One region of the Spelaeicoccus albus genome, then DNA from elsewhere that is predicted to be linked to it. Evidence: riboswitches for the same ligand, from Rfam matches in the RefSeq annotation. Region 1 holds a riboswitch; the other holds the start of a gene.

Evidence for each region. Region 1 has a riboswitch for cyclic di-AMP ahead of BJY26_RS18950 (C40 family peptidase). Riboswitches for the same ligand answer to the same signal wherever they lie in the genome.
Region 2: it holds a riboswitch for cyclic di-AMP, as region 1 does, so the genes downstream of both, BJY26_RS01090 (C40 family peptidase) here and BJY26_RS18950 (C40 family peptidase) in region 1, are expected to answer to the same signal.

What each region holds. Positions count from the first base shown of each region.
Region 1 is NZ_JACBZP010000001.1:780,895-796,443, reverse strand. Features, by position in the region: gene BJY26_RS03800 (MraY family glycosyltransferase) at 1-831, opposite strand, end outside; gene BJY26_RS03795 (polysaccharide biosynthesis protein) at 828-2,750, opposite strand; gene BJY26_RS03790 (LCP family protein) at 2,921-3,907, shown strand; gene wecB (non-hydrolyzing UDP-N-acetylglucosamine 2-epimerase) at 3,927-5,069, shown strand; cyclic di-AMP (ydaO/yuaA leader) riboswitch at 5,154-5,324, shown strand; gene BJY26_RS18950 (C40 family peptidase) at 5,322-6,440, shown strand; gene BJY26_RS19335 (CatB-related O-acetyltransferase) at 6,552-7,358, shown strand; gene BJY26_RS03770 (sulfotransferase family 2 domain-containing protein) at 7,355-7,981, opposite strand; gene BJY26_RS03765 (glycosyltransferase family 2 protein) at 8,135-9,997, shown strand; gene BJY26_RS03760 (glycerophosphodiester phosphodiesterase) at 10,020-10,847, shown strand; gene rfbB (dTDP-glucose 4,6-dehydratase) at 10,865-11,863, shown strand; gene BJY26_RS03750 (sugar nucleotide-binding protein) at 11,860-13,248, shown strand; gene rfbA (glucose-1-phosphate thymidylyltransferase RfbA) at 13,280-14,149, opposite strand; gene BJY26_RS03740 (cupin domain-containing protein) at 14,468-14,821, shown strand; gene BJY26_RS03735 (Ppx/GppA family phosphatase) at 14,874-15,549, shown strand, end outside.
Region 2 is NZ_JACBZP010000001.1:231,520-247,068, forward strand. Features, by position in the region: gene BJY26_RS01080 (universal stress protein) at 1-65, opposite strand, end outside; gene BJY26_RS01085 (HNH endonuclease) at 163-663, opposite strand; gene BJY26_RS01090 (C40 family peptidase) at 1,092-1,943, opposite strand; cyclic di-AMP (ydaO/yuaA leader) riboswitch at 1,946-2,103, opposite strand; gene BJY26_RS01095 (iron-dependent transcriptional repressor DtxR) at 2,274-2,963, opposite strand; gene pdxH (pyridoxamine 5'-phosphate oxidase) at 3,313-3,993, opposite strand; gene serC (phosphoserine transaminase) at 4,033-5,157, shown strand; gene BJY26_RS01110 (MFS transporter) at 5,172-6,494, opposite strand; gene BJY26_RS01115 (MarR family winged helix-turn-helix transcriptional regulator) at 6,500-6,943, opposite strand; gene BJY26_RS01120 (NCS2 family permease) at 7,309-8,778, opposite strand; gene BJY26_RS01125 (sacsin N-terminal ATP-binding-like domain-containing protein) at 8,866-11,928, opposite strand; gene BJY26_RS01130 (DUF3027 domain-containing protein) at 11,944-12,981, opposite strand; gene BJY26_RS01135 (cold-shock protein) at 12,983-13,366, opposite strand; gene BJY26_RS01140 (hypothetical protein) at 13,414-13,635, opposite strand; gene BJY26_RS01145 (helicase-associated domain-containing protein) at 13,802-15,549, shown strand, end outside.

The DNA of each region.
Region 1 (15,549 bases):
CAGGCGCTGATAGACGTGAGTGCGATGGGCATCGGCAAGGTTCTCGCGGCCGATGCTCCGCCGTACCAGCGTGAATCCCGCATCGGACAGATAAAGGACGACCGGCGCCAGCGCCACGGGCAGACTGACCCCGGTGAAGATCAGCCAGCACACGACTGCGCACACCGCTGCGCCGATTCCGTAACTGCCGACATCGCCCATGAACACCTTCGCCCGCGGCGCATTGCTGGGGAGAAACACGAGAGCCGCCACCAGCAACACGAGTGAAATACACGCCAAGGTGGGCTCGCCGCCGTGGATCTCGACGATCAGGAACCAGGCTCCGGCCACCGCAGCGAAGAGCGACGTGATCCCGTTGATGCCATCCATGAAGTTCGTGAAGTTCACGCCGACTACGTTGGACACGGCGATGATCGGCAACCACGCCCACGAATGCCCGCTCCACACGATGAGTTCGACGGCAAAGAACGCAGAGACCACCAACTGGAGTGCGAGCCGTGAGCCGACGTGGAGTCCCAGCACGTCCTCGGCGAATCCGAACCCGGCGAAAACCAGCACGAAGACGATCGTCGACACGGCGATCATGAGCGCCGCCGCGGTTTGCATGAGGCTCATTGCCGTCGACAACGTCAGCCAGCCGGCGATGATGCCCGTTACGACGCCGATGACTGGTGCGATGCCCCCGCCGCGCGTGATGGGTGCGGCGTGCGACGAGCGGTCTGACGGAACGTCGATGATGCCGTGCTTGTTCAACTGGGGCACGGCGACGGCGAGAGTGAGCGCGGTAACGACTGCAGCGACGGTGCCGGCGACCAGGAAGGCGAGAATCATCGGGGCGATCGTGATCGGTCCAGGCCGATCCTGCTGGCAATGTTCAGTTCTTTCACAAGCTCCCGGCGCACGTCCTCGGTCATCGGCTGCCGGACCATGTACGACAACCTCTCGACCACGTTGTCGGTAAACGGCGGCACCGGCACTTGGGAGACTTGTGGATGCGACGGCCGGCTGTCGGCTTCGTATTTGCTCAGACGTTTCTCCAGCAGCTTCTCGCCGTGGCGCAGTCCGGTGTATTCGATTGCCATCTCGGGATGGCCGCCCATTTCCGCCATACGCCGGGCCAGGTCTTCGATCAACACTTGTTCGCCCATGTCGAGCACGAGCACTTCACGGCTGGCCCCGATCGCGCCGGCCTGGACGACGAGCTCGCACGCCTCGTCGACGGTCATGAAATACCGGCGCATCTGCGGGTCGGTCACGGTAAGAGGCCCCCCGGACGCGACCTGCGACGCAAAGGTGGTCAACACGGACCCGCGGGATCCAAGCACATTGCCGAAACGTACCGATAGATACGTACCCGGCAGCTCGTCGTCGTTCGTGGTCGCCGTGAGGCGTTCGGCGATCCTCTTTGTCAGGCCGAGAACGCTTGTCGGCTCTGCGGCCTTGTCGGTCGAGATGTGCACGAACCTGTCGATTCGGTGTCTACGCGCCTCCGTCAAAAGCCGATCGGTGACCAGGACGTTGGTTTTGACGGCTTCTTCGGGGAACGACTCGAGCAGCGGAAGATGCTTGAGCGCCGCGGCATGGAACACGACGTCCGGCTGCGCTGATGCGAAAAGCTGCGGGATGAAACCCGAGTCGCGCAGATCACCGAGGACCAAATCGGGCGACGTCAACAGTGCCCTGCCGCCGATACCGAGCTCGACCGAGTGCAGGCCCGACTCGTCACGGTCGGTCATGACGAGCCGTTTCACGGCAAACCGCGAAATCTCGGCGCAGAGCCGCGAACCGATCGAACCGCCGGCGCCGGTCACCAGCACCGTCTTGCCGGCTAGATATTGCGAAATCTGCTCGACATCCGTCTTGATCTGATGCCGGCCGATCAAGTCGAACAACGACACATCGCGGAACTGGCCGATCGGCCGCACGTCGGCCGTCCCAGCCAGGGAGCCGCGGGACGTCTGCAGCGCCGACTCGTTGAACGAGGGCAGTACTTTGAATTTCAGCTTCAGCCGGGCAGCGGTATCGGCGGCTGCGTTGAGGACTTCCTTGCCGGCTGTGGGAATCGCGAACACGACGACGTCCGCATTCAGCGCTGTCGCCACGCGCTCCAGATCGGACAGCCGGCCCATGACGTGGACGCCGTCGATGCGCAAGTAGCGCTTGGCGAGGTCATCGTCGAGGAGCGCGACCGGCCGGTATTTCGAATGCACGTCGCCGTGCATGATGCGAACCGCCGTCAGGCCGCCGTCGCCCGCGCCGACGATGATGGCGCGTTGGATCTCGACGCGGTGGGTCGTGGGACGGTGTGTGTCGCGCATCCGCTTGCCGGCCCACCGCTCGATGACGATCAGCACCAGCGCGACCGCCCCCGCGACCGGCGGTACCGACAGAGGCACAATTCGCGGTGCCGGCAACAACAAGGCCACGACCAGCAGGACGGCCGTGGTGATGCCGACGACCGTGGCCAAGCCGATCAGCTCATCCGTTGAGCCGTAACGGTACTGCCCGCGATAGACCAAGAACATGCCGAGCCCGAGGTGAAGGACTACGACGATTGCTGCCGCAGTGAGCAGACCGGTGTGATTTGCCCATGCATCGGCCATGTCGTAGCGGACACTGGCCACCATGCCCAGACTGATCAGCCAGGCAATGAGATCGAGGACGATGCGGAAGTCGCTGCGCCAGAACTTTCCGAGGGCGCTCAGTGAGCTACGCGTGCCTCGCGGTCCAGTTGGCGCCTCGCGCGACACGTTCCGATAGCCTCCGCAATTGATGAAAGAATTCCCGCAATTCATCAAGAATTCAATGAACGACCCATTTAGAATACAGTATCGCCACGGTTTGCAGGTGTAGTCTGTCCCGTCGCTATACTACGACAGTGCCCTCCCACCGCGACCCAGCGCAACCCGGATCCTCGCCTGTGCCTCGCGGTGCTGTGCGCGGAGCCCGGCATTCGAACCGGCGCTCGCGGCGGACGTTTTGGACGCTGACGGTCTGTCTGGTCGTCGTTCTCGCAGCAGCGGTCACGGTATCGGGCGGGTACGCCTGGTCGCTGCAGCACACCATTCAATCCAACACGACGTACGTGTCCGATGCCCTGTCACACGACGCGCACAAGAACGATGACCGGGCCCGCGGCGTCGAGAACATTTTGCTCCTCGGGTCCGACGAGCGCCCCGAAGGATCGCGGATCAAGGGGCAGCGGGCCGACGTCATCATGCTGCTGCACATGAACGAGGCTCACACGCACGCCTATGTGATCTCGTTTCCTCGCGATCTTTGGGTGGATGTTCCGGGCCACGGCAAAGCCAAGCTCAATGCAGCGCTTGCCTACGGTGGACTGCGGCTTGCGGTGCGGACCGTCGAAGATGTCGCCGGAGTGCCAATCAACCATGTAGCGATGATCGATTTCGATGGGTTCGCGAAGCTGACGAAACAGCTTGGAGGCGTCACCGTCGACGTATCCCAGTCATTCACAACGCGTGATTTCACATTCGAGCGAGGCCGGCAGAAGTTGGACGGCGCGGAAGCCTTGTCGTTCGTGCGGGAACGGCACGCGTTCAAGGACGGCGGTTTCCAGCGGATGCGCAATCAGCAGGCATTTCTGCGGGGCGTATTGCGCGCCGTCCTCAATAAGGACACGCTCGGCAGGCCGGACAAAGTGTCGAAGCTCGTGCAGACCCTTGCCCCGTACCTCACCGTCGACTCGGCCTTTACCCCCAAATCGATGGTGGCGCTCGGGTGGAGCATGCGCAAGATCACCATGAACCACGTCGACTTCTTGACCGCCCCGCACGGGGCTCCGGGACGGTCGGACTCCGGCGCTTCCATCGTGAAGGCCGATCCCGACGCCATGACCGAACTCACGCACGCATTGAACAACGACTCGATGGCCGACTTTGCCTGAACGCGCCGCGCCGTTGATCATGCCGATCTACGGCACCCGCCCCGAAGCGGTCAAAATGGCACCACTGATTGCCTTGCTGCGTGAGGGCCCGGAGCTCGACGTGTTCGTCACGGTGACCGGCCAGCACCGCGAAATGCTCGACCAGGTGAACGACTTGTTCGGAATTGCCGGGGATCACGATTTGAATATCCATTCCCCGAGGCAGACGCTGTCGGCGATCACGGCGAAGGCTCTCGCCGGACTGAGCAGCTTGTTTGCGACGGTTCGTCCGGACGCCGTTGTCGTGCAAGGGAACACGGGCACGTCGACGGCTGCCGCGCTTGCGGCGTTCTACGAGAAGATCCCCGTCGTGCACCTTGAAGCTGGGCTGCGGTCCGGTCACAGGTATTCGCCGTTTCCCGAAGAAATCAACCGCAAGGTCACCACGCAGATCGCCTCGCTTCATCTTGCGCCCACACAATCCAGCCGAGCCAATCTCATTCGCGAGGGAGTTCCCGACGGCGAGATCGTCGTCACGGGCAACACCGTCATCGATGCTTTGCACACTGTCGTGAAAGCGCCGGCTGCGTTCACGGCGCCGGAGCTGCGGGCCGCGATCCGCCGTGACGGGCCGTTGCTGCTCGTCACGACTCATCGCCGAGAGAACTACGGCGACGCGATGTCGAACGTCGGCAGAGCACTGCGACAGCTCGCCGCCGAGCGGCCGGAATTGCGCATCGTGTTCCCGGCTCACCGCAGTCCCGTGATGCGTGAGGCGATGCTGCCGCATCTCGAGAATCTTTCGAATGTCACGGTTGTCGAGCCGCTCGATTACCGGGAGTTCACGCACCTCTTGGCCGAGAGCACCATCGTCCTGACCGATTCCGGCGGCGTGCAGGAAGAGGCTCCGTCGCTCGGAAAACCGGTGCTGGTGATGCGCGATAGCACCGAGCGGCCCGAGGCCGTCGAGGCCGGAACCGTCAAACTGATCGGCACCGATCGCGAGCGGATCGTCAAAGAAGTTTCGCAGTTGTTGGACGACCCGGACGCGTATGCCGAGATGTCGAAGGCGGCCAATCCGTATGGCGACGGATTCGCTGCTCCGCGCTGCGCAGCGGCAATCGCCGAGTATCTCGGCGTGGGATCCCGGATGGCCGATTTCAACCATTCGGTCACGGAATGATTTCAAATTCATCTCGATCGGCATGTCCATTTGCATTGAAAGTGCGCTAAGTTAGTTCTGCCCATCGCACCGAAGAGGTGGGCCCGGACGGAAAAGCCGAACGCTGCCGTTCCAACCGGTCGATTAGTGATGACGGCAGCGGCGGGGAACCCAACTTGACGGCATGGCCGCCAACGGGGTGAAGCGGACGAGTTCCGCCGGGCAACTCCAGCCCGAACCCGACAGCTAACTTCGCAGGCTTCGGAGAGCACTATGACATTGCGACACCCCCTCAGGCGCATGCGCGCGCTTACCGTTGGAACACTCGTTCTTGCCGTAGGCGCCGTGGCCGGTCTTCCGGTCGACGCCTACGCATCGTCGGCGAAGTATATGAAGGCCGAATATTCCAAGGCCATTTACAAGGTCACCGGCACCACGCGCGTCAAGCTGACGTATCCGCAGTGGAAGAAAGCCAGACGGCACCACAAGCTGATCAAGGTCCACGCGAAGTACTACAAGTACGGATGGGACACGGCGGTCATTGCCGACACCAACTGGCCCGGCCCGAATTCCTGGGTTCACCTGACAGCTTCCGAATACAAGCGGGCCGGCCGACCGCACATTCGAAAGGCGACCACCTATCTGCCCGGCAGCCGGTTCGTCCGTTGGGGCACGTCGTCTCAGATCATGCTCTTAAGCCCATCGGGTCGATACCACAAGTGGCAGTATTCCAACTCCAAGGCAGCGAGTCTCGGCCACATCGAAACGTACTCGAACCATGGGTTTGAGCGGCTGTCCTGGAGCCCGAAGGTCGCCTATATGACGAATCTCCGCAAGGGGCACGGCAGCCACATATCCGCCGCCACTTTCAAGAGGTACGGCAAGCCGCACGTGAAAAAGGTCAAGCACTTCCCGGGCGACACTTTCTGGCGGTACTCGGGCAAGTCGACGATCCACTACGACGGCCTGATGGAAAACCGCACCATCTCCAAGGCGAAGTGGCGGAAAGCCGGTAAGCCGACGGTGCACGTCAAGAAGTCGCCGACCACGAAGCGCGAAAAGGTCATCAAACTCGCCAAGAAGTACGTGGGCACCAAGTACAGGTACGGCGGGACGAGCCCTTCGACCGGATGGGACTGCTCCGGGTTCACCCGGTACGTGTACAAAAAGGTGGGTGTAAGCCTGCCCCACAGTGCTTCGGGACAACGCGCGGCCGGGAAGATCATTTCGAAGTCGAAAGCGAAGGCAGGGGACCTGGTGGCCACGTCGTCGCATGTGGGCATCTATGACGGCCACGGCAAGATGTACGACGCCGGAAACACCCGCGTCGACACCATTCATCGCACGTTCAGCTGGATGAAGCCCCTCAAGTACGTCAGGGTGCTGCCGTAAACACTTGTCGCAAACCGCGCTCTCGGGGTCCGCTGCCTGTGCAGCCACTCTGCAGGAATTTCAGCGTGCTTACGCAGTAAACTCCGAGAGGCGGTTTGTACTGTTCGAGGTGTGGCTAAAAAATTCACGATCACTGAAGAATTTCTGCGCGAACTACAGAGTCATCGCGTCTATTTGCATCGAAAGAACCTGTCGGTAGCGGACGGCAAATATGGCTGGTTGGCGGCGGGCCAAGAAATTGTCTTGCACGGACCCGTGACGATCGAGCAGAACTCGGGGCTCTTCGGCGGCAAGTATCGCGCGATGGCTGGGGGACGGCACACATCCGGCCTGTGCAGTATCGGCGCGTTTAGCTACTCGTATTCGGCGCTACCCGAAAGCATCGTGATTGGCAGATTCTGCTCGATCTCGCGAGGACTGAGATTCATCGACTCGCATCATCCGCTGAATCTGATCACGACATCGGCGATAACTTTTCGCACGAAGAACCCGCTGTTCGCCGATTTCATGACTGATCCGATTGTCGAGCACGCCAAATCCTTCCACCCGTACGGAGAATTGCGTTACCCGGAGATCGGTCACGACGTATGGATCGGTGACGGCGCTACCCTGGCCGCGGGCATCACGATAGGAACCGGAGCCGTCATCGCCGCTGGAGCCGTGGTTACGAAAGACGTGCCGCCGTATGCAATTGTTGGCGGAAACCCGGGCCGCATCATCCGATACAGATTCGATGAGTCCCGAGCGCACGAATTGATCGCCAGTCGGTGGTGGGAATACGATCCACGTTCGCTATTCGCCGAGCAGCTGACGGACACTCGCAAGTTACTCGACGATATTTCCGCAGGCCGTGTCGAAAAGTATCCGTTTGCGTCAATCGCGCTGTCGGCGACCGAGACGCGGCCGAGCAACTCCTAGAGTTCGTACCCGAACTTTGCGAAGTCGTCGTAATAGAATTCCTTGACACGGCGTTCTACGTTTTCCGGCACAACGACGTCCTTGCTGGAGTGCCCGCTTCGTTTCTGCCGGTCCATGGATCGCGGGATATCGGAGCTCAAGTTCAAACCGTGCTTGGTGTTGAGGTCGTTCACTATTGATTCGAGGCCGTCCTCGAGTCGGTAGACGATGCAGCCGGGCAGATAGAACTCCGATTGCGGTCGCAGGTGATTGTCGTGAACGAACGGATCAGCCATGTACTTCGAGAACGCGCTGTCGGTCCATTCCTCGACCCGCTGATTGGCGGGTTCGAGGTTCTCCTTGTTGCGCATAGCGTATTCGGACTTGAACCGGGCCATCGGCTCGCGGGTCGTCATGAATATGACATCGAACCGGTTCAGCCGAAGCGTGGCACGCAGAAGCTCCGCATGCAGATGCTGCGGTGAGCTACGCCGCAGATAATTGGGAGAATCCTTGCCGTAGGACTTGTCGTAGAGATACTTCTCGTAGCCGCTGTCGGTGAAGATTTTTTCCACCGACGTCCCGCCGGTCTTGGGTACATGGATGAACAGGACGTTCTTGTCGCCATTTTTGAATACCGGCACTGACGTTGCCTTTCGTTGAACGGGATTTCAGGCGTCGAATCGCCCGGCGGAGCTTGCACCGAGAATACAGGATCCGCAGGTTGCTACCGTAAACTGGACGCGTGCCTGTTTTCCGGCACATCGCCCACGTTGCTCCCGATCCTAGTGAGCCATATGACAACCAAGGTCAGTGTCGTCGTTGCTGTTTATAACACCGGCGAATACATTGAGCCGCTGATCGACTCGATCATCGGGCAGACGATGTCAGACGACGAGTACGAAGCGATCTTTGTCGACGACGGTTCCAGCGACGAAACGCCCGCGCGACTCGACCAGTTGGCTGCGGAACGAGAAAACGTGCGGGTCGAGCACATCCCGAACTCGGGTTGGCCCGGCAAGCCGCGCAACATCGGTACGGAACTGGCCCGTGGCGAATACATCTATTTTGTCGATCACGACGACTGGCTTGCCCCGGAAGCTCTTGAACGCATGTATGACATGGGCGTGCGCACCAAGTCCGACGTCGTCATCGGAAAGATCGAGGGGCATGGACGCCGTGTGCCCACGACGCTATTCCGGCGAAACTACGAACACGCCGACATCGAGACCGCACCGATCGTCGAAAGCATGACGCCGCACAAGATGTTTCGGCGCGAATTCCTGAGTGCTCACGGAATCCGCTTCCCCGAAGGCAAACGGCGGCTGGAAGATCACCTCTTTTGCACAAAAGCGTATTTACAGGCTGACGGAATTTCGGTTTTGTCGGATTACTCGTGCTATCACCACATTAAACGCGAGGACGAGGCAAACGCCGGCTTCCAGCAGCTCGATCCGGCCGGCTACTTCGACAATCTGCGTGAAGCGATCGACGCGGTCGAATGCCTTACGGAGCCCGGGCCGCGGCGCAATGTGCTGCTCCGGCGCTGGTACCGCACCGAGATGCTGAAGCGCGTAGGCACGCCTTTTGCCCGATACGACGACAAGTATCGTCGTGCAATTTATCGCGAAATTTACGAGCTTGCGCGGGAGCGCTTCACCGATCCGGAAATCTGGCGTCCGCTCACAGCGCTGTTCCGAGTTCGAGGCGAGCTTTTGCGCGCTGATCGTTTCGACGACCTCGTCGCCTTGTCAGAGTTCGAATTGGGAATTTCAACGCTCGCCGAGGCGACTTCGGCTCGTTGGGTCGACGGAACTGTACTGCTCACCGTGCATGTCGTGTCGCGGACGCCGGACGGGGCGCCCGTCGAATTGTTGGCCGACGAGCGCGACAAGTACTTGTCGATTCCGATCGACGGTGTCTCGTCTGAAGCGCGACGCGTTACTGAGGAGGTGGAAGATGCCGATCTGACATTCACAGTCCGCAAGCGTGGTGACGGTACGAGTGTTGAATGCATGGCGTCCCCTACCGGTCGGAGAGTACCTGGTGGCGCGGGCGCCGTTGATTATACGTATCAGGTGAAGGTCGACGTCGGCACAGTAAAGGGTGGCGTGTGGGATCTATACACCCGGATGACCCACTGGGGGTGGGCGCGGCAAACGAAGCGCGTATCTGTGGCTGCCGGCGTGGATATGACTTCGGCGATCGTCGGCGATAAGCCGCGTATCGTCATTCCATATCGGACGGACGCTGGAAACTTCAGCATTGACATGGCACAGAAAGTTAAGTCACTTCCGCTGGAACTTGCAGGTGAACTAGCGAACGTGGGTGAGGCGTTCGGACCCGAGCTCCGATTGACGCTTCCAGTGCATACAACCCCGGAGTCCGCGGATTTACCGGTTGACGTCACGGCGGAGTCGCACGACGGCGCTGATTACGAGTCGGTTGCGGGCCGGATCATCGCATCCGAGGGCGGCGGACTGCTGACGGCCGAATTTTCACAGAAGCACGATCACGCGCACCTGAACCTGAGAACATCGCATGGAAAGGGCGCGGCCGGACTGCGCGTACAACAGACTCAGCGGCAGGAAGCCCCTCGTCGACTCGGCCTGCTACGCCGTATATTCGGAAATTCGAAAAATACCGGGAGAAAATCCTGAGCGCGCCATGGCAGTGCGAAGCATGAGCGAAATCGTCACGCGGCGTGTTGCACTCGGCGCCGCTCTCACGGCAGCAGGCGGCCTTCTGGTCGCGTGCAGCGAAGACAGAAGAGACGTGACGCCGACGCAGAGTACGGGGCTGGCCGACAAACTTCAACCCCCGTTCTTCATCGCACACCGCGGCGGCGCAGCCCGATATCCGGAACATTCGATGGAAGCGTACGACGCCGATGCGAAGGCAGGATTCCCCATCGAGCAGGACGTGCAACTCCTGAAAGACGGCACTCCGGTAATCATTCACGACTCCACAGCCGACCGGACCATGACGGGGCACGGGAAGGTCAAAGATCTCACCCTGGCGCAGTGGGAGAAAATGCGGATCAAGCCGATCAAGCCCGGCGGCAAGCCGGTAAAACCGCTACAGCTCAAGGAAGTGCTGGACAAGTTCGGCGGCAAACACCTTCTCGTGCCGGAGATCAAGTCCAAGGACGCGAAGAATGCGCTCATCGAGTCAATAGTGAAGCGAGATTTACAACGCGACGTCATAGTCCAATCGTTCTATTACGAGGCTGCGGTCGCCGCGGCCGCCAAAGACATTCCAACGCTGTGGCTGTCGTCGGACGCACCGTCCGACGACAAATTCAAGGCAGCAAAAAGCGACGGCATTACGTACTGGGGGTATGACGAAAGCCTCCCGCCGGACGCCGTGAAACGTGCCGTCCATGCCGGACTGAAACCCGTTGCATGGACCGTCAACACCGTCGGCGACGCCCGCCGCCAATTCAAGGCCGGAGCGGTCGGCGTCTTCACCAACAACCCGTGGAAGCTGAGTAAGGCGCACTACGGGTAGACCAGTAGGCTTGAGGAATGCGCAAACTTCTGGTCACCGGCGGCGCCGGATTCATCGGGTCCAATTTCGTCCGGTACACGCTGGACCACACGGACGATCAGGTAACGGTCCTCGACAAGCTGACGTACGCCGCCAACCGGGCCACTCTCGACGGGCTGCCCGCCGACCGATTCAAACTCGTGGTCGGCGACATCTGCGACGCCGACACCGTCGAGCAACTGATTGCCGAATCGGATGCCGTCGTGCACTTCGCCGCCGAATCACACAACGACAATTCACTCAGCGACCCGACTCCGTTCGTGCAAACGAACCTGGTGGGCACTTTCACACTTCTCGAAGCAGCTCGCCGGCACAACGTCCGTTTCCACCACATCTCGACCGACGAAGTCTACGGCGACCTCGCGTTGGACGATCCGGAACGGTTCACCGAGAGCACGCCCTACAATCCCTCCAGCCCGTACTCATCCACGAAGGCGGGCTCGGATCTGCTCGTGCGCGCGTGGGTGCGGTCGTTCGGCCTGCGCGCCACGATCAGCAACTGCTCCAACAACTACGGGCCCTACCAGCACGTGGAGAAATTCATTCCGCGGCAGATCACGAACGTGCTGGACGGCATCCGGCCGCGGCTGTACGGCCAGGGGCTCAACGTGCGGGACTGGATTCACGTCGATGACCACAGTTCCGCCGTCCTGACTATTCTCGACAAGGGTGAGATCGGTGAAACCTACCTGATCGGCGCGGACGGCGAAGAAAGCAACAAGCACGTCGTCGAGCTGATCCTCGACGCATTCGGCAAGGACGCTGGTGACTACGATCTCGTCACGGACCGAGCCGGTCACGATCTGCGTTACGCCATCGACTCGACCAGGTTGCGCAGCGAACTCGAGTGGCAACCACGGTTCGGCAGCTTCGAACAGGGCCTGGCGCAAACAATCGATTGGTACCGCGAGCACGAAGACTGGTGGCGAGCCGATAAGGCCGACACCGAAGCGAAATACGCAAAGGCGGGTCAATGAGCGCCTCCGCCGGGCAGGTGTTCGGCCGTGACCTAGAGGTCACCGACACGCCGGTCCCGGGCCTCAAAGTCGTCAGCCTCCCCGTGCACGGTGACAACCGTGGTTGGTTCAAGGAGAACTGGCAACGCGAAAAGATGGTCGGCCTCGGCCTGCCGGACTTCGGGCCGGTGCAGAACAACATGTCGTTCAACGAGAAGGTCGGCACCACTCGCGGCATCCACGCCGAGCCGTGGGACAAGTTCGTCTCGGTGGCGGCCGGCAGGATCTTCGGCGCCTGGGTCGACTTGCGTGACGGTGACTCGTTCGGCGCCGTGTACACGGCCGAAGTGGACGCCGGAACCGCAGTGTTCGTACCGCGCGGCGTCGGCAATGCTTTTCAGACGCTCGAGCCGAACACTGTGTACAGCTACCTGGTCAACGACCATTGGAGCGCCGAGGCGCAAACCGAGTACACGTTCCTCAACCTGGCCGACCCGACCGTGGACATTCCCTGGCCGATCGGCCTGGCTCAGGCGGAGCTTTCCGACAAGGACAAAGCACATCCGATGTTGGCCGAGGTCACGCCGATGAACCCGAAGAAGACTCTGATCCTCGGGGCTGGCGGCCAGCTCGGAAGGGCGCTGCAAGAAGTGTTCCCCGGCGCCACAGCACTCACGCGTGAGCAATTCGACGTCACGGATCCGAACGCGTACGCCGACATGGATTGGCGCGGCGTAGGCACCGTGTTGAACGCGGCTGCATACACAAAGGTGGATGAGGCCGAAACGGACGAAGGCCGCCGCGCAGCATGGTCGGCCAACGTCACGGCCGTCGGCCAATTGGTGCTGGCGGCACGTGAGCACAACCTGACGGTCGTCCACGTGTCATCGGACTATGTATTCGACGGCACGAAGGAAACGCACTCCGAAGACGAGCCGTTCAGTCCGCTCGGAGTGTACGGACAGACAAAGGCCGCCGGCGACGTTCTCGTTTCGACACTCGACAGGCACTATATCGTGCGCACCAGCTGGGTGATCGGCGACGGCAACAACTTCGTGCGCACCATGCAGTCGCTTGCGGACAAGGGCATCGACCCGGGTGTCGTCAACGATCAGATCGGCCGGCTCTCGCACACCGACAATTTGGCGGCCGGCATCAAACACCTGATCGACTCGGGTGCGCCGTTCGGCACGTACAACCTGTCGGACGATGGGGCATCCGTCAGCTGGGCGGACGTGGCCAAGGAGGCATTCGCCGAGGTAGGTGCCGATCCCGGTCGCGTCACGCCGGTGAGCACTGCCGACTATTTCGGCGATAAGGCACACGCGCCGCGCCCGCACTTCAGCACTCTCGATCTTGCCAAGATCAAGGCAACCGGGTATACGCCGCAGCCTTTCGCGGGGTGAGCGAGTTTGCGTGTCGAAGCGGGCGACTCGCTCAGTGAGGTTTTTCCAGCAATTCCAGCAAGTACGAGCCGTACCCGGACTTCACGAGCGGTTCGGCGCGCTTGCGTAGTTCGTCGTCGGTGAGGAACCCGCGCCGCCACGCCACTTCTTCGGGCGAACCGATGTTGAGGCCTTGCCGTGCTTGTACGGCACGGACGTATGCACCGGCGTCCTGGAGCGCGTCAATGGTGCCGGTGTCGAGCCATGCAGTGCCGCGCGGCAAAGGCGACACGCTGAGTTTGCCCTGTTCGAGATAACGCCGGTTGATGTCGGTGATCTCGAGCTCGCCGCGATCGGATGGAGTGAGCGTACGGGCAATGTCGATGACGTCATTGTCGTAAAAGTAAAGGCCCGGAATTGCCCAGTTGCTGCGGGGATTCTCCGGTTTTTCTTCCAGCGACAACGCCGTGCCGTTGTTGTCAAAATCGACGACGCCGTACGCACTCGGGTTACTGACCCAGTACGCGAACACCGCCGCGCCGTCCACATCGGCAAATCGTTGCAGTTGCGAGCCCAAACCCGGCCCGTAAAAAATGTTGTCGCCGAGGGCAAGGGCCACCTTGTCGTCACCGATGAAATCGGCCCCGATGGTGAACGCCTGGGCGAGTCCGCCGGGATCCGGCTGCGTTGCGTACGTCAGATCGATGCCGTAAGCGCTTCCGTCGCCGAGGAGATGCGTGAAATGACTCGAATCCTCGGGCGTCGTGATGATGAGGATGTCCCGAATCCCGGCAAGGATGAGCGTTGAAAGCGGATAGTAGACCATCGGCTTGTCGTAAACCGGCACGAGCTGCTTGCTGGTGCCCAAAGTGATCGGGTGCAGTCGGCTGCCGGTTCCGCCGGCCAGGATGATTCCGCGCATACGGCAAGGCTATCGTGCGCAAGTTCGTTCGCATCGCTATCGACCAACTGGCGAGTTGCGTCGCCGAGGGGTGGACGGATGCCCGGTTACCGGCCAGTAACCGGGCATCCATTCACCGCTGGCGGGGTGACGCTGCCGACGGGCTGTCCAACGGTCCGGTCACGAGCATGCCGGCGTGCAAATCGGCGCGGTGTATTCGGAAATATTGGCTGACGGCAGCGGAAATCCGTGCTTCCCGATTATAGGCTGGAAGCACGCTGATGGAGCAGGAACGAACGGAGGGATGACACCATGCAGTTGTGTCGGGAAAGTGACGGTTTGATCCGTCAACCGCCGGCGCCGGACAGCCCGACCGTCACTGTCTACTTCGGCGATGAAACGGAAAGTCCCGATGTGGGTATGGTGCGAGTCGACGTGCCGGCCGGAGCTGGAATGCCGACCCACAAGCACAGCGGCTCGGACGTGATCTTGACGCCAATCTCGGGTTTCGTCCGCGTCGTCAAAGGCGAAGAATCCGTCGATGTCCATGTGGGCGATGCCGTGTACATCACGAGAGACGAGGCAGTCTCGCTAGCAAATCCCGGCACCCAGCCGGCACGCCTGATAGTGGCGGCCGGTCCTGCGAATTTTGTCGCGGGGATCAGAGCCTGGCCCGACCCGCAACGAGGCTGATCCACGCCGCCCGCGCCGTCGCCGGAGCGGACGACACGGTATCTTGACGAGCATGCGCCTTGCCGTTCTCGATGTCGGATCCAACACCGTCCACCTGTTGGTCGTCGACGCCCATCCGGGTGCGCGGCCGATCCCCGCCACATCGGAGCGGACGGAGCTGCGGCTTGCGCAACACCTTGAAAACGACGGGTCGATCTCGAACGACGGCGCCGACGCGCTGGTGCGCTTCGTAACCGATTCGCTCGTTGTTGCCGAAGACCACGGCGCCGAGAGCGTGCTGGCGTTCGCGACGTCCGCGATCCGTGAGGCACCCAATGGAGAAGTTGTCCTCGCTCGCGTGCGGTCCGAAACCGGAGTTGATTTGTCGGCACTGTCCGGCGACGACGAAGCGAGACTGACCTTTCTCGCCGTCCGCCGTTGGTTCGGCTGGTCGGCCGGGAAGATCCTTCTGTTCGACATTGGCGGCGGCTCGCTCGAATTGGCCGTTGGCGCGGACGAGGTGCCGGACGTCGCGCTCTCCCTGCCGCTCGGAGCCGGCCGGTTGACGCACGACAGACTGACGGGGGACCCGCCCGAGCCCGACGATATTGCCGCCGCCCGCAAATACGTGCACGCCGAGATCGGCAAGAAGGCGCACGACCTGACCAGGGTCGGCCCGCCCGACTGGGTCGCTGCGAGTTCGAAGACGTTCCGTTCACTGGCCCGGATCGCCGGTGCGGCTCCTCGCG
Region 2 (15,549 bases), 550 kb from region 1:
CATTCCAAGGCGCACTGCCCGGTATCCGAACCATCGATGCCTACAAGCACCACGTTCTCTGTCATTGTGCCGGCCTCCAGACGTAAGTCGGTTTGTTGCACCGAGCCTAATACGCGGCCGCCGCGATCGGCTAGATGCTAGGCCGGGCGCGCCGACCCGCGCTCACGCCGCACGGGCGTACGCCAGGTATTCCTCCCACTGCGGACGCCCGCGCTCGATGCCCCGGACGAACCAGCTGCCCGCCGAGGGTGCCGTCGGAGTGAACGGCAACGTCCATCCCATTTCGCCCGGAGTTTTGGCGCCCTTGAGGTTATTGCATTTGAGGCAGCAGGCGACGAGATTTTCCCAGCTGTCCGCGCCGCCGCGTGAGCGCGGCACCACGTGGTCGATCGTTGCGGCCGAGCGCGAACAATACGCGCACCGGTGTGCGTCGCGGCGCAGCACACTGCGACGTGAGAGCGGCATCACGCGCGATCGGGGCATCTTGACGTAGCGGCGCAGCAAGATCACTGCCGGCCTGGCCAGCGTCGCGGACGGCGAGTGAACGGGCACTTCGTCGTCGGCCAGCACCGTGGCCTTTCCGGCGAGCACCAGCACTATCGCGCGTCGGAACGACACGACGGACAACGGTTCATACCCCGCGTTGAGGACCAACGTTCGCATAGGGAATACCTCCAGTTCGCAGGCGCACCGACGGATTCGGCAGCCTTGGAGTCGAGCAGGCAAGACCGGCCGGGCCCGAACACACGAAAAAAAGCGCCGCCATCGGCGACGCTTTGGTCAGCGGCCGGCCCGATGGGCGGCCGTGCATTCCGTGTATCCGGTGTTCCCGCGCACGCCGGGATATCAGGCCGCACCTGGTCTGGTTGGCTGAAATCACGCGCATGGGTGTCCCTTTGTCGGCAATGTCCGTAACCAGCGTATGCTTTTCCGCCGTCGATTTCAGCCAAATACCGGGGCGACGGAAACTTTTCGGCACGCGCAAGGGCCCCGGCACGCTATGTGCCGGGGCCCCGATCCGTCATCCGCTGTGTCGGCCGGTCGTCGGACCCGCCCGGATTCCGGTGCTATCGCTGGCTGAGCCGAACTGCTCAGAAGCGCAGGAAGGTGACGCTGCCCATCCACGAGTACGAACGGTGCGACGTGTCGGAGCTCGGGCTGCCGGCGTCGTACATCATGCCGTTGCCGGCGTAGATGCCCACGTGGCCCGGGTGCCAGATGATGTCGCCGGGGCGAGCTTCGGAAGCCGACACGACGGTGCCGGCCGAGCGGATCGCGCTGGACGAGCGCGGAATGCTGATGCCGGCCTGCTGGTACACGTAGCTGACATATCCCGAGCAGTCCCAGCCGCTCGGCGTCGTACCACCGTACACGTACGGCACACCGACGTAGCGAGCCGCGATCGACACGATCGAGCCGCCCTTGGCGGAGCTCGGCGCGCTGGACGACGAGGCACTGGACGACGCCGTGCTCGCGGTCGAAGCAGTCGACGACGAATCCGAGTCCGAGTGGTGAGTGGTGGACGGCGTCGTGTCGTCATCGGCCGTCGTGGTCGTTGTAGTGGTGGTGGTGGTTTCGGGCTCGGGCTCCGGAGCGGGCTCGGGCGCTGCTTCGGCCGAGAACTTCAAGGTCGTCGCGCTCGCCACCGTCGAGTCGGACTTCGCGGCCTTGGCCTTCGGGACGTTCAATGCGGCGTTTTCGGCCACAACCTGCTTTGCAGCGGAATTCGTTGCGTGATGATCCTTGACCGGTGCATTGTCATGCGCTTCGGTAGCCGACGCCGGCAGACCCATCGTGACGATCAGGCCACCGGTGGCGGCGATCACTGCACCGCGGCGGCCGATCGTGCCGGCGTTGGCACTGACCGCGTCCGAAAGGTGCGATAACGGCGTTTTAGCTGGAATGTCCGCGCGATGACGGCTCGTCGTGACGGCTTTCGACACAGAATTTACCTCTCCACAGCCTGCGAAGTGAGCTGTCGGGTTCGGACTGGAGTTTGTCCGGCACAGGGGTTTTCACCCCGCACTTCACCCCTAGACCGTTTTGTGAACGGTCAAGATCTTGGGTTCCCCGCCGCTGCCTGAATGTCGTCTTCCCAATCTCCGGCGGCAGCGCTCGGCTATCCGGCTTGGGGCTCCGGATCCTTGAATAATTCGGAGCGGTGTCAATGCTAACGAATATGTATCCGAATGTCACGCGGAGGTCACGGATTGATGCAACCGATCAACCCGTCTCAGACATCATCCCAGGTCAGAGCGCATATTCGTCGTTATTTATCGAGCGATAAAAATGTGCGCAGCGACTTCGAGCGGGAGCTCCAAGGCCTCGTTTGACTGATCCGAGAGCGAACTGACGGTGACGAATGACCCCGAACGTTCGGCCCGCAGCTCACTCCCGGGGACGACCAGGCAGTCCTTCAACTGCCCCAGCAATTCCGGGTCGACCTGGATCGGCTCGCCGATCCAGCCAACCGTCACGTCCGTCTGTCCGCCGTCGTCCAGCGTCTCGACGAGACTTTGCACGTTCGGTGTCGGCGCGGCGTCCAGACCCAGGCGCGCCAGACCCGGGATCGGGTTGCCGTACGGGCCCGTCGCGAGGTTTGTCAGGATGCGCACCAGCCGCAGCTCGACCTGCTCGCTCATCACGTGTTCCCAGCGGCAGGCTTCTTCATGGACGAGCTCCCAATCGAGACCTATCACGTCGTTGAGCAGGCGCTCGGCAAGTCGATGCTTTCTCATGACTTCGATGGCATGCTCGCGGCCGGCGTCGGTGAACTCGAGATGGCGATCCCCCGACACGATCAGCAAGCCGTCGCGTTCCATCCGCGCAACGGTCTGCGAAACTGTCGGCCCGCTGTGCCCGAGACGCTCGGCGATCCGTGCCCGAAGCGGGACGACGCCTTCTTCTTCGAGCTCGAGTACCGTTTTGAGGTACATCTCGGTCGTATCGATCAGGTCATTCACGGTGGGCAAGTCTCCTTGGGTAAAGATCGGCACATTAAAGACTAGTAGGTCTACCCGACATCCATAACCGTTGCGGGCCCCGCTTCATGCCCGAATGGCGCGCAGCGGGCGTCAGCCGGCAGCGAAAATCAATGGCGTGGTCCAATCTGCCGGGGCTACGCTGTAAGGACACGAGAAAGGAGGTGGTCCACAAATAATGCATTCTTTGAGGACTCGTGAGGTGGTTGCCGGTTAGGCAGCTTGCTGCCGGACAATCTACGGCAGCCACCGCGGCCCGTGGGGGTCGAGCCCAGTCCAGCTCGACGACATCAACCCCACGGGCCGTTTCTCTGCCCGGACGACCCCGTACTTACGGATAGCGGCGCTCGACCCGCCAGTCCGGCGCGGCAGCCAGGTCCGCCGGACGGCCGTCCACGGCGAGATACACCAACCGGTCGTGAAAGCGATCATGGCGTCCGGCCCAGAATTCGACTTCGAACGGCCGAATCAAATACCCGCCCCAAAATGGCGGGCGCGGCACGTCGCCGCCTGCGAATCTGGATTCGACCTCGGCCAGGCGCTCGTCCATCACTTGCCGTGACCCGACGGGTTCGGACTGCGCCGACGCCCAGGCGCTGAGCTGCGAGCCGCGCGATCTGCTTGCGAAATACGCGTCGGACGTCGCGTCGTCCACCTTTTCGGCAATGCCGCGCACGCGCACCTGTCGGAAGATGGGATGCCAGGGAAAGAGCAGCGCCACCTGGGGATTCTCGCCGATTGACCTGGCCTTGCGCGACGAGTAATTCGTGTAGACGACGAAGCCATCGCCACCGAAGTCCTTCAGCAGAACCGCGCGCGCGGCCGGTCCGTCGTCGCCGGCCGTGGCAAGCACGACGGCATTGGGCTCGGGTAGCGTCCGCTCGGCATCGTGGAACCAGGCGACGAACTGATCGGCGGGTGTTTCGGCCAGCTCGTCTTCGCTGAGCCCCTCGCTGACGTAGTCGATTCGTTCCCCGGCGGCTTCAGGCAGTCGAGACGAACTGTGAGGCAACGGATTCTCCATCATGTACTCCACGGTAGAGTGTCGAGCGTGACGACTGACTCATTCACGCTCACCATTCCCGACGATTTGCTCCCGGCCGACGGCCGGTTCGGCGCCGGGCCGTCGAAGATCCGCCCGGCGCAGGTCGACGCACTCGCCGCGGCCGGTACGAGCCTGCTCGGCACCTCGCATCGACAGTCGCCCGTGAAGAACCTGGTCGGGCGCGTTCGCACCGGCGTGACCGAGCTTTTCAATCTGCCTTCCGGGTATCACGTCGTGCTCGGGAACGGCGGGTCGACGGCGTTTTGGGACGCCGCAGCGTTCGGTCTCGTGCGGAACAAGGCGCAGCACCTGGCGTTTGGCGAGTTCGGCTCGAAATTCGCTTCCGTGACCGACACGGCGCCGTTCCTCGACCCGTCGTCCATGATTTCGGCAGAGCCCGGCGACGGCGCGCAGCCGACGGCCGAGGCCGGCGTCGACGTATACGCGTGGCCGCACAATGAGACGTCGACGGGCGTCGCGGTTCCGGTAAGCAGGGTCGGCGGAGCCGACGATCTGGTGGTCGTCGACGCGACGTCGGCAGCCGGCGGATTGGCAGTCGACGTGACCGAAACCGACGTCTATTACTTTGCGCCGCAAAAGAATATGGGGTCGGACGGCGGCCTGTGGATCGCCGCCATGAGCGACAAGGCGCTTGCCCGGGCCGACGAGATCGCAGGGTCGGGCCGCTGGATCCCCGAGTCGCTCAGCCTCACTACGGCAATCGCGAATTCGGCAAAGAATCAGACGTACAACACGCCGTCCGTTTCCACCTTGCTGATGCTTGCCGAGCAACTCGACTGGATCAACGGCAACGGGGGTCTCGACTGGGCGGCGGCCCGCACCAAAGAATCGGCGAAGATTCTTTACAAGTGGGCAAAGCGATCCGACGTGGCAGAGCCGTTCGTGGCCGATAAGAATTACCGGTCGAACGTCGTCGTCACAATCGATTTCGATGCGTCGGTCGATGCGGCGGCCATTGCCTCGGTTCTCCGTGCCAATGGCGTCGTGGACGTTGAACCGTATCGCAAGCTCGGCCGCAATCAGCTGCGGATCGCCACTTTCGTCAGCGTGGACCCCGCCGACGTCGAAGCACTCACGCATTGCCTGGATTTCGTGCTCGACGCCATCTAGTCGGAACCACCGCGTCACGTTCGCCGCGAGGTCGTCTCCTGAATGGCCAGTTGATCGGTCGCGGCCTGCCGTTCCTGCGAGTCCGGGTCGGGGGTCCGCTGCAATGCCAGCCGCGGCCGGACGCCGGTGCGGTAGCGGATGTGGATGTGTTGGTGTTTGAACACGAAGACGACGCCCACGACCGCGGCAACGATGCCGGCGGCAGCACCCACGCCAAGCGCCCAGCGCGGGCCGAAGGCATTGGCCACCCAGCCGACGATTGGCGCGCCGATCGGCGTCCCGCCCATGAATATCGCCATATAGAGCGCCATGACACGCCCGCGCATGGCGGGCTCGGTGGTCATTTGCACCGTGGCGTTGGCGCTCGTGGTCAAGGTGATCGCGCTCATGCCGATCAAGACCAGGGACGCCGCAAAAGTCCAGTAATTCGGCATGAACGCCGCTATCGCGCATGCCACCCCGAACCCCGCGGCCGCGCCGAAGACGAGCCGGAGCCGCGGCCGCTCGCGCCTGGCCGCCCAGAGCGCGCCGATGACGGAGCCGATCGCCATCACGGACGACAGCAGCCCGTAGGCACCCGCGCCCTTGTGGAATTCGGTGCTGGCCATTGTGGAGGTGAAGATCGGGAAGTTGAGTCCGAACGTGCCGACCAGAAAAATGACTACCAGGATGATGAGGATGTCCGGCCGCTTGGCCACGTAACGGAATCCCTCGAGCACCTCGCCGTGACCGCGCTGCGCGCGCTTCATTTGATGCAGCTCGGACATTCGCAGGAATCGAAGCGAGGTCAGCACCGCCAGGAAGCTGACCGCGTTGATGATGAACACCCACCCGGCGCCGATGACGGCCATCAGGCCGCCGGCGACGGCCGGCCCCATCATGCGGGCGGCGTTGAACGAAGCCGAGTTCAGGGCGACGGCGTTTGTGAGGTTCTCGCGTTCGACGAGTTCGGAGACGAACGTTTGCCGGGCCGGGCTGTCCACTGCGGAGACAAAGCCGAGCAGCAGGGCGAAGATGTAGACGTGCCAAAGCTGTGCGTGACCGGAGAGTATGAGAGCACCGAGCCCGAGGCCGAGCACCCCCATCGATCCCTGGGTGGTCATCAACAGCTTGCGGAGGTTGAATCGGTCGGCAATGAATCCGGTCCACGGCACCATGAGCAGCGGGGGCCCGAGCTGAAGCGCCATCGTGACGCCGACGGCGGCGGCGTCGTTGTCCGTGAGCACCGTGAGGACTATCCAATCCTGCGCGGTGCGTTGCATCCACGTGCCGATATTGGACACAATGGCGCCCGAGAACCAGAGCCGGTAGTTGAAGAAGGCAAGCGAACGGAACATGCTGTTCACTTCGCGGCCACCTCTTTCAAGATCGCGGCGGCCTCGGCCAGGGTCCTGCGCTGATCGGCGTCCAGGCGGCGCACTTGAGTAGCCAGCCAGGCATCGCGCCGGCGCCGGGTGTCCCTGACGATGTCCGCGCCCGGCGCGGTGAGCGTGATGCGCACTTGGCGGCCGTCGTCCGGATCCGGGTCGCGCACGGCGTACCCGGCGTCGACAAGACAGTTCACGGTGCGGTTCATGGACGGCGGCTTGACGCCTTCGTATTCGCTGAGCGACGTGAGAGTTTGCGGACCGCGGCGATCGATGAATGCCAGGACTGCGTACTGGCCGTCAGTGACTTCGTGGTCCGCCTTTTCCGTACGCAAACGCCGGACCAGCCGGTTCGAGGCGATGCGTAGTTCGTTCGCCAGCTGGATGGCGCTGAGTTTTCGAGGAGAAGGATCATTCATCGGTAATTAGCATAACTCATTAGCCATGCTAACTACAGACTTGTGAGACCGAAGTAACGGCGCCGTCCGGCCGGTGGTCATCGCGCGCGAGAGCCGGGTGTCGGTGCTCCCTGAGAGGATTGCGGCAATGGGAGGGGATGGCCTTTTCGATGAAGTTCGCACCGAGCAACGCACGCATGTCGACCATACCGGCGCCACCCCGGCCGGCAATACCGGCTCGGCCGCGGCGGCCGCGGAAGTACGACTGGGTCAGCAACAGCTATTTCGATCAGCTGCGTCAAGCGCGCGAGGCCGCCGCGGACGTTCTCCGCCGCACGGAGGAGTGAGCGCGTCCGTGCGTCGCTGCCGCTGCGGCCCCCTCGAAGTCAGTGTGCGAACGCGTCCTTGATCGGCCCGGACACGAAGTAGAAGATGAAGAGTGCTGCAGTGAGCCACATCAGCGGATGCACGTCGCGCGGCTTCCGGCGGGCGACTTTGAGCACCACGTGCATGATGAAGCCGGCACCGATGCCGACGGTTATCGAATAGGCGAACGGCATCAGCATGATTGTCACAAATGCCGGAATCGCGATTTCGACGTCGGTCCAGTCGATAGATTTGACCTGCTGCATCATCAAAAAGCCGACGAGGACGAGAGCGGGGGCCGCCGCCTCATACGGCACCATTGCGGCGATCGGCGCCAGGAAGACCGCCAAGAGCATGCCAATGCCCGTCACGACATTGGCCAGACCGGTCCGCGCACCCTCGCCGACGCCGACGGTCGACTCAACGAAACCGCTGTTGTTCGATACCGACCCGAGGCCGCCGGCGATCGCACCGATCGAGTCCGCCACCAGGATGCGACGGGAGCCGATCACGTTCTTGTCTTTGTCGAGCATGTCGCCCTCGGCGCCAATGGCAGTCATGGTGCCGAGGGCGTCGAAGAAGTTCGTGATCAGCATCGTGAAGACCGCGAGAATGCTCGTGACGACGCCGACGTCCGTCCACGACCCGAGCAGGTTGAATTGGCCCAGCAGCGACAGGTCGGGAAGCTGCGCCCATGATTTCGGCAATTCGGGCACGCTGAGCTGCCAGCCCGCGTCGTTGACGACCTTGCCGGCGGCGTTGGTACTCGACCCGATATGCAGCGTGGCCTGGAGGATGACGGCAAGGATCGTCGAGCCGATGATGGCGTACAGGATCGCGCCCTTGACCTTCAGCGTGTGCAGCACGAAGAGGGTGACAAGTCCGATGACGAACACCAGCGTCGGCCAGCCCACCAGCCATCCGCCGACGCCCAGCTCCACCGGCGTACCGGAGCCGCTGCGCACGAATCCGGCATTGACCAGACCGATCAGTGCAATGAACAAGCCGATCCCGACCGTGATGGCGACCTTCAATTGTGCCGGCACCGCCCGGAAAATTGCCTCCCGGAATCCGGTGAGCACGAGAATGAGCAGGATGACGCCTTCGATCACGACGAGTCCCATGGCATCGGCCCAGGTCATGCCCGGCAATGCCGCAATGCCGAACGTGATGAGCGCGGAGAGTCCCAACCCCGCCGAAATCGCCATCGGGAAGTTCGCCATCACGCCCATCAGGATGCACATGAGACCGCCGATGAACGCCGTCGCCGCGGCGACTGCGGCAATATCGGGCGAGGAGCCGCCGCCCAGGAATTTTCCGGTGCCGTCGGTCGCAGTGCCGATGATCAGCGGGTTCAGCACAATGATGTACGCCATGGCAAAGAAAGTCGCCAGGCCGCCACGCACCTCCCGGCCGATCGTCGATCCGCGTTCGGAGATCTTGAAGAAGCGGTTGATGGCCGAGGGTTGTTTTTCGGCTGTGATGGGCATCCGGTTTCCTTTGAGAAGGTAGTGCTGTTCCCGGCGGCCGTACCCGCGCGGACTTACCCATTCTGCCCTATCTCCGGCTGCGGGCGGCTACCCCATTTCGCCGAGCACGTCCGGCACCGTCTGATCGCCGGTGGCAACGGCGAACAGCGCATCGCGCACTTCCCAGCGGCCGGTCGCCCAGGCGAGCGCCCGCGAAAGTCCGAAGATCGTGGCGGCGTGGATCGTGTCGTGGTCGATCCACCAATCGACCGGCCGGCCATCCACGCGCAAATCGTCGTGCTCTCGGTAGGCCGGCAGCGACGTCAGTCCGAGCGCCTCGCATAGTTTGCTCACGGCGCGGGGGTATTCGGCCCGGTGTCCGGCCGGCAGCACTTGATCGGCAAGTTCGCTGCCAAGTCCCGCATCGAGCGCACTCGCCAAGTCGTCGGCAAGTTCCGGCCGAGCCCACGATGCCCTGACGGCTCTGCCGAGGTCGCTGCGCGCCAGCCAGTACGGCGCTTCGGCCACGAACACGTTCGCCGAGGACGACCGGACGGCGCGCCCCGATTCCGGGTCGATCGCAGCAAGCTCGGACGGCGCCGGGTCGAGTTCGATGCCGGCTTCGGCAAGAGCCGTCCACACGGGCACGCATTCGGCGATTCCGGCGCCGTCCAGTCGGTCCAGGACGGCCTGCCAGCCATCGGCGTCAAGGTCGCCCGGGGCCGTTGCCAATAGCGCGTGCCGGACTTCGGAGCTCAGGTCGGCCATCCAGTCGGGTGCTGCCCGGCCGGGTGACATGCCTGCCGGGCCGGCCACGTCGGAGTGTTGTCCCAGGGGAAGACCGTCCACGTCGACATGGCCGGCGATCCACGCCGCGGCCGGTCCGCGAACGTCGTGCCGGTCGCCGTCGACCATGACCGGCACGCGCCCGGTCAGTGCGGCGCGCAGCCCGGCATCGCCGTCCATGAGTGCCAACGCCGATGGCCAGTCGGCAATGAGATCGAGACCGAGGATCGTCGTCACGTCCGGCACGTACACGGGCCCGTCGAATCGGCGCTCCAGATCTTCCAGCCACCAGGCGGTGGGGTCATCGACGGCGTCCAGTCCCGCCTCGCCGTCACCGACCGAGTCGGAAGCCAAATCGGCGGCCCGAACGACGACCGGGCCGGTCCGCACGCCGATCGCCGCAAGGACACTCGCCGGGTAGTCCCGCGCGATCTTTTCGTCGAGCGGATACTCCTCGCCGGCGTCGTTGAGCGATTCGGCCGCGCTGCCGGGCAGATAAAGGTCGGCAGCCGGCGTCGGCTCGCCGTCCGAATCGAGTAGCGGGACCTCGGCCAGCCACGGATGGCGTACAAAAGTCGCGGCGTCGGCCGGATCGGCGGAGGTTTCCACCGCAGCAGTCACGACCGCCAGAATCTCGCGCCGGACGCGCGCGGCCTGCCGCCATGCGCCCTCGTCGCCGTCCACGAGGCCGAGGCCGAACGATTCGCCAAGCAGTTCCAGCACTCGTCCGGGCTCCGGCGGCGCAGCGCCAAGACGTTCGAGGACGCCGGCCGCTCCATCGACCATCGCGTCGGGGTGCACGGTCGGAAGGCCGAGGGCGGCGAGGTCGCCGGCGTGGAAGCCGCCGGGCATCAGCAACCCGCGAGCGCCGCGACGCCATTGAACCGGCCGACCGTCCCCGCCGTCCGGTTCGGCAGCGGTCAGCAGCGGCACGGGCACCAGCGCGGCCGCCTCGGCGACGGCGGAGTCGCCGATTTCGCCCGAGAGAATGGTGAGCAGCTCCGCTGCGTCCTGCGGAGTGTTGCACGGATAGGCCTCGATCACCTCGTCGAGGCCGACGCCGCGCACGCCGAGTTCGCGCAATTCCGCGCGCAGCTCGGGATCCGGCGGACAAATCAGCAGTTCGGGCATCCGCGCGGACAAATCCGCGGCCAGCGCCGCGCCGGGCCCTTCAAGGATCCGCACGTCGGGCGGGGCTGCCGCCGTGCCGTCGGACCGGCGAAGCCAGCGGCGGCGAGTCAACGATTCGCTGGCCGCCTCCCGCACCCGCGAATCGGCGGGTGAGGCCGGGAGGCCGCCGGGCAACAGCCGGGTGACGGCGGTCAGGTCGTGGTCGCCGGCATAGTCCGCGACGAGCCGGGCATACAAGGTTCCGGCTTCCGCGCACAACGAGGCCGTGGCCGCCGTGTCGGCAAGTCGCCGCCGGTCGGGCTCGACGGGGAATGATCCGAGCAGGAGTGCGGGCAGTCCGATCGCCTCGGTACTGGGCGTGGGTGCGTGGATGACCGGTTCGGTGAGCATCGAGGCTTCGGCCGGCAATGCCCAAGCCAGCCACCAGTGCGGGTCGGCGCCGGGCGGAAGGGCGGCCCGGTCGTCGTCCGTGAATGTGCCGGCGGCGCGCACGACCTGCCATCGGGACGCCGCATCGGCGCAGCGACGCTCGTTGCCGTCCACCTTGACCGTGAGGTCGCCAAGAGCGTCCAGCGCCAACAACGCCGGGTCACCGAGTTGCGCCAGCTGCTCGCGGGCGCCGCCGACGGCTTCGGAGCGCAACGGCAGCCGGATAACCGTGTCGAAACCGCGATCCAACAGTTCGCTCGCATGACCGGTCGGTTCGGCCGGGAACGGCAAGCGCAGGATCGGCAGCGTCCCGGGGCGTCCGGGGCGGTCGTCGAGCTCGCGACGCACTGCTTCGAGCGCGGGGTCGGCGTCGATCAGCGCGCGGGTCTCGTCCGGCGTGAACCGGACTCCCCCGGTTTTGGTGAACAACGACGGCGCGGCAGTCAGTTCGAGAACTGCGGTGAAGCCCAGTCCGAACCGGCCGATGGCGGCGGTGTCGCGTTTGCCGGAAGCTCGCAACGACGCCACCCCCGAGACCCCTTCCGCGTCAAGCGGTGCACCGGTATTGGCCGCGTACAGTACGGCGGCGTCGGCCTCGCGGATGAGATCGAAGAGCACACTTCCGGCAACGCCTGCTTGAGCAGCGGCGTCGGCGGCGTTCTGGGCAAGCTCGTATGCGGCGCGGCCGCGGTATCCGCCGCGGACCAATTCGTCTTCCGCTGCGGCGTCCTCGCGGAACCGCAAGATGGTTGCCCGCCACGCGGCGACTGTCGCACGGCGCACTCCCGCCGTGTCGAACGGGTCGGACGGCGCCGGCTCGGGCATGGGGTTACCGGCGGGTCATTGCGGCGACGAGGCGAGGTCGAACGCCATTTCATCGACGACCGGCGGCGCTACCTCGGGGCGGGAGTCCGTCGCGCGGGTCTCCGAATGCGCGCCGCATCCGTGATCGAGCGACACGACCTGACCGTCCTGCGGCGACCACGCATTGGCGCACACTCCGAATTGGCGGCGCAGGCTGCCGGCCAACAGCATGAGATACCCGCAGCTGGAGCACTTCATGTCGGAATTACGCGCAGTTTCGCTGTTCGGGCCGTTTTCGCCGGCCTCCCACCGTTCGGCCGCGCTTTGCCGGCCTTCGGGCGACAGCACGCGTTCACGACCCAGCCCGAGCTCGTACAGCGCAAGTCGATCGGAGTCGTCATCGTTCGTCTCTTCGTATCCGGGCTCAAGATTGGGGTCGTCGTCCAGATACGGCAGGACGTCGCGCGGGCCGACGTCGCCGGGCTTGAGACGTTCGTCCCACGGCAGCCACTCGGGAGCGGTGAGCGCGTCGTCGCCCGGGAGCAGTGCCGTTTCGCACACGGTGACCTTCTTCGAGCGGGGCACGCGCGTCAGTACGGCGATCCAGTACCACCCGCGGTACCCCTTCGCGGTGCACACGAAGGAATGGGTGACCAACCGGTCGCCTTCCATGCTGGCGCCGATGTGGTCGCCGACCTCGCCATCGGCGGCGACCTCCAAAATCGCCTGCCGTGCAATATCCACGGCGGCAATCAGGATGGCGTCCGATGCGGGCTTTCGTTTACGGGGGGCTGTCGACGTCGCTGGACTCGTTGACGGGCTCACGGTATCTATTGTCTCTCTTTCACCGGTCCCCTGCCCAATCGGACGCGCGGAACCCTCCTGATCGTCGGTATCCGCACTGCCGTCGGCGCTGGTGTCATAGTCGTCGTCCGGCCGTTCGTCGCCACCGTCTGCCGACCGATCGGCTGTCTCGGCGGCGTCGCTCGTCACCCGTTCGACCTTGTCGTCCGTCTGTTCGGCAGGTCGTCCCCACAGCCTGGCCCAAAAGTCTCGGAACCCGGAACGACCCATTTCAGCCCTCCAGATCGTCGGCGACTGCCCGCAACAACGATGCCACTTTCGCCCCGTGTGCCCGGTCGGGGTACTTGCCGCGCCGCAGCTGCTGGCCGGCGTCGTCCAGCAGTTTGATGACGTCTTCAACGATAGTCGCCATGTCATCGGCGGGCTTGCGGGCGGCCTTGACGGCGGACGGCGGCGCGTCGAGGATCCGGGCCGACAACGCTTGCCTGCCCTTGCGACCGTCCACTACCCCGAAGTCGACACGGGTGCCGGGCTTGACCTCGTCCACCCCTGCCGGAAGGGCCGAGGCGTGCAGGAACACCTGCTCACCATCGTCTCCGGTGATGAAGCCGAACCCTTTGGCCGTGTCGAACCATTTGACCTTGCCTGTAGGCACTATTACCCCTTAGAGAATGATTGAAGAAAAGAACTGTCGAAGTGGAGTCAGAGCGTTTTACGGCGTTTGATCGCTGCCAGGATCAACCCGGCGAACGCCACGAACGCGATCGGCAAGCCGATCATCGGTATCCAGGCCAGCCACGGCACGAACGGCTGCCCTCCGGCCAGGGAGGGCGCGATATCGAGTACCAGCGCCACGAAGGACACGGCGGCGACCACGATCATGATCGATTGCAGCGACCGCGAGGCGCGGTGCGGTTCGGGCATGACGTCGGCACCTCCTTCGGCGAGCTCTACGGCAATTTTTTACACGGCCTACGAAAATCGCAGCCATCCGATGGCTGCGTTCTGCACACCAGTATATCCATTGACGCAAAGTCGACGTCGGTCTTCGCTTCGCCGTCGGGATCGGCGGAGACGTAAAGTGGTGAGGATGCCTACCGGACAGCACAGCTTCGTCGAATGGCTCGTGCGCCAAAGCCCTTCCTTCATCGGCGAGATGCTCAGGCGGCGGGCGGATCTGGCGGTGCCGCGGCCGCGCGATCTGACCGGATTAGCGGCCCGCGCCTCCACTCGGACCAGCGTGGCGCGAGCCATCGACAACTTGGATATGCCGCATCTTCAAGTACTGACCGCGGCGGTGGTGCTTGCCGGTCCTCCGTTCGACGCCGCAACGGTATCGGCCGCGTCGGTACGCGACCGTTTCGGTTCCGGGCACGGCACAGCCCCGACGATCAAGGAAATCACCGCGCTGCTGCGCGATTTGAATGCGGCGGGCCTGCTGTGGGGGCCGTCCGGCGACCTGCGCATCATCGGCCCCGCCGCCGACGTTCTCGGTCCGCATCCGGCCGGGCTCGGGCCGTCGTTCACTGCCGCGTTGTCCGGCGCCGATCTCGAGAAGGTGTGCAATGCGCTCGGTGCGGACGACGCGCCGTCCGCCGCACGGGCCCTGTCCGATCCCGATGTCCTCACCGAGATTCTCGCCGGCTTGCCCGGCACCGCCGGCGAGGTCATCGGGAAACTCGACGACGGCAATCCGACCGGCACGCATGAGCAGGACCTGCGGGTCGTCCCGGCCGGCAAGGCCCGCGGTGTGCTGGAACAACTAGTCGCGCGGGGTATTTTGATCGCCACGCCGCCGCAGCGTCTGACGCTCAGCCGAGAGGCCGGCATCGCCTACCGGGGCGGCGCCGTGTTCCGGCGACTCGACTCCTCGCCGCCCCGTCCCGGCGACCCGGAAGACGGCGCTCGGCCCCTGGATCAATCGCTCGTCGACTCCCTGGCGGCCGGTGCCGCTCACGACGTCCTGCGCCTCGTCGACGAGATGCTTGCGGAGTTCGAGGCCCGTGAATTCTCCCGGCTGCGCGCCGGAGGGCTCGGCGTTCGCGACCAACGAAAGCTCGCGCATGCCGTTGACCTGAGCATGTCCGATGCGGCACGTCTGCTCGAGCTCGCCTACGCCGCCGGTCTACTCGGCACGACGGACGAGGAGCGCCCGGTGTGGTTGCCGACGCCGGCAGCCGACGACTGGCGCGCTGCCGAACCCGGCGTCCAGTGGCAACGGCTGGCGACCGCATGGTTCGCGGCGTCCCGTGCCGCACTCTTCATCGGACGGCGGGACGCAAGTGGGTCGACGCCGGTCGCGCTCGGCCCCGGGCTTGACCGGACGGCGCTGCAGATGGCCAAACGCGAGGTCTTCGGCTTGCTTGCGAGATCGTCGGGCATCGACTCGGCCGGTGTCCGGAGCCTGCTGGAATGGCGCCTGCCCCGTGCCGGCGCTGAATTCGCCGAGCTTGCCGCCTCGGTCATGAGCGACGCGTTGTGGCTCGGTCTACTTGGATCGGTACGACCCGGAAGCGGGGTGGCTGCACTGTGCACGGCGGGGCGGGCAATCGTGACGGGGCACGACGATACTGCGGCCGAGCAAATGTCGAGAGCGCTTCCGGCCCGGCTCGACCACGTCATCCTGCAAGCCGATCTGACGGCCGTCGCCCCCGGCCCGCTGGCGCCCGATCTGGCGGACACCCTGGCGAAACTGGCAACTGTCGAGGGGCGCGGCCAAGGAACGGTGTACCGGTTCAGCGACGAATCGGTGAAATCAGCGATGCGCCGCGGGTGGGACGCCGGCCGGATCCTGTCGTTCCTGGACGAACATTCCGAAGGCAGGCTTCCGCAACCGCT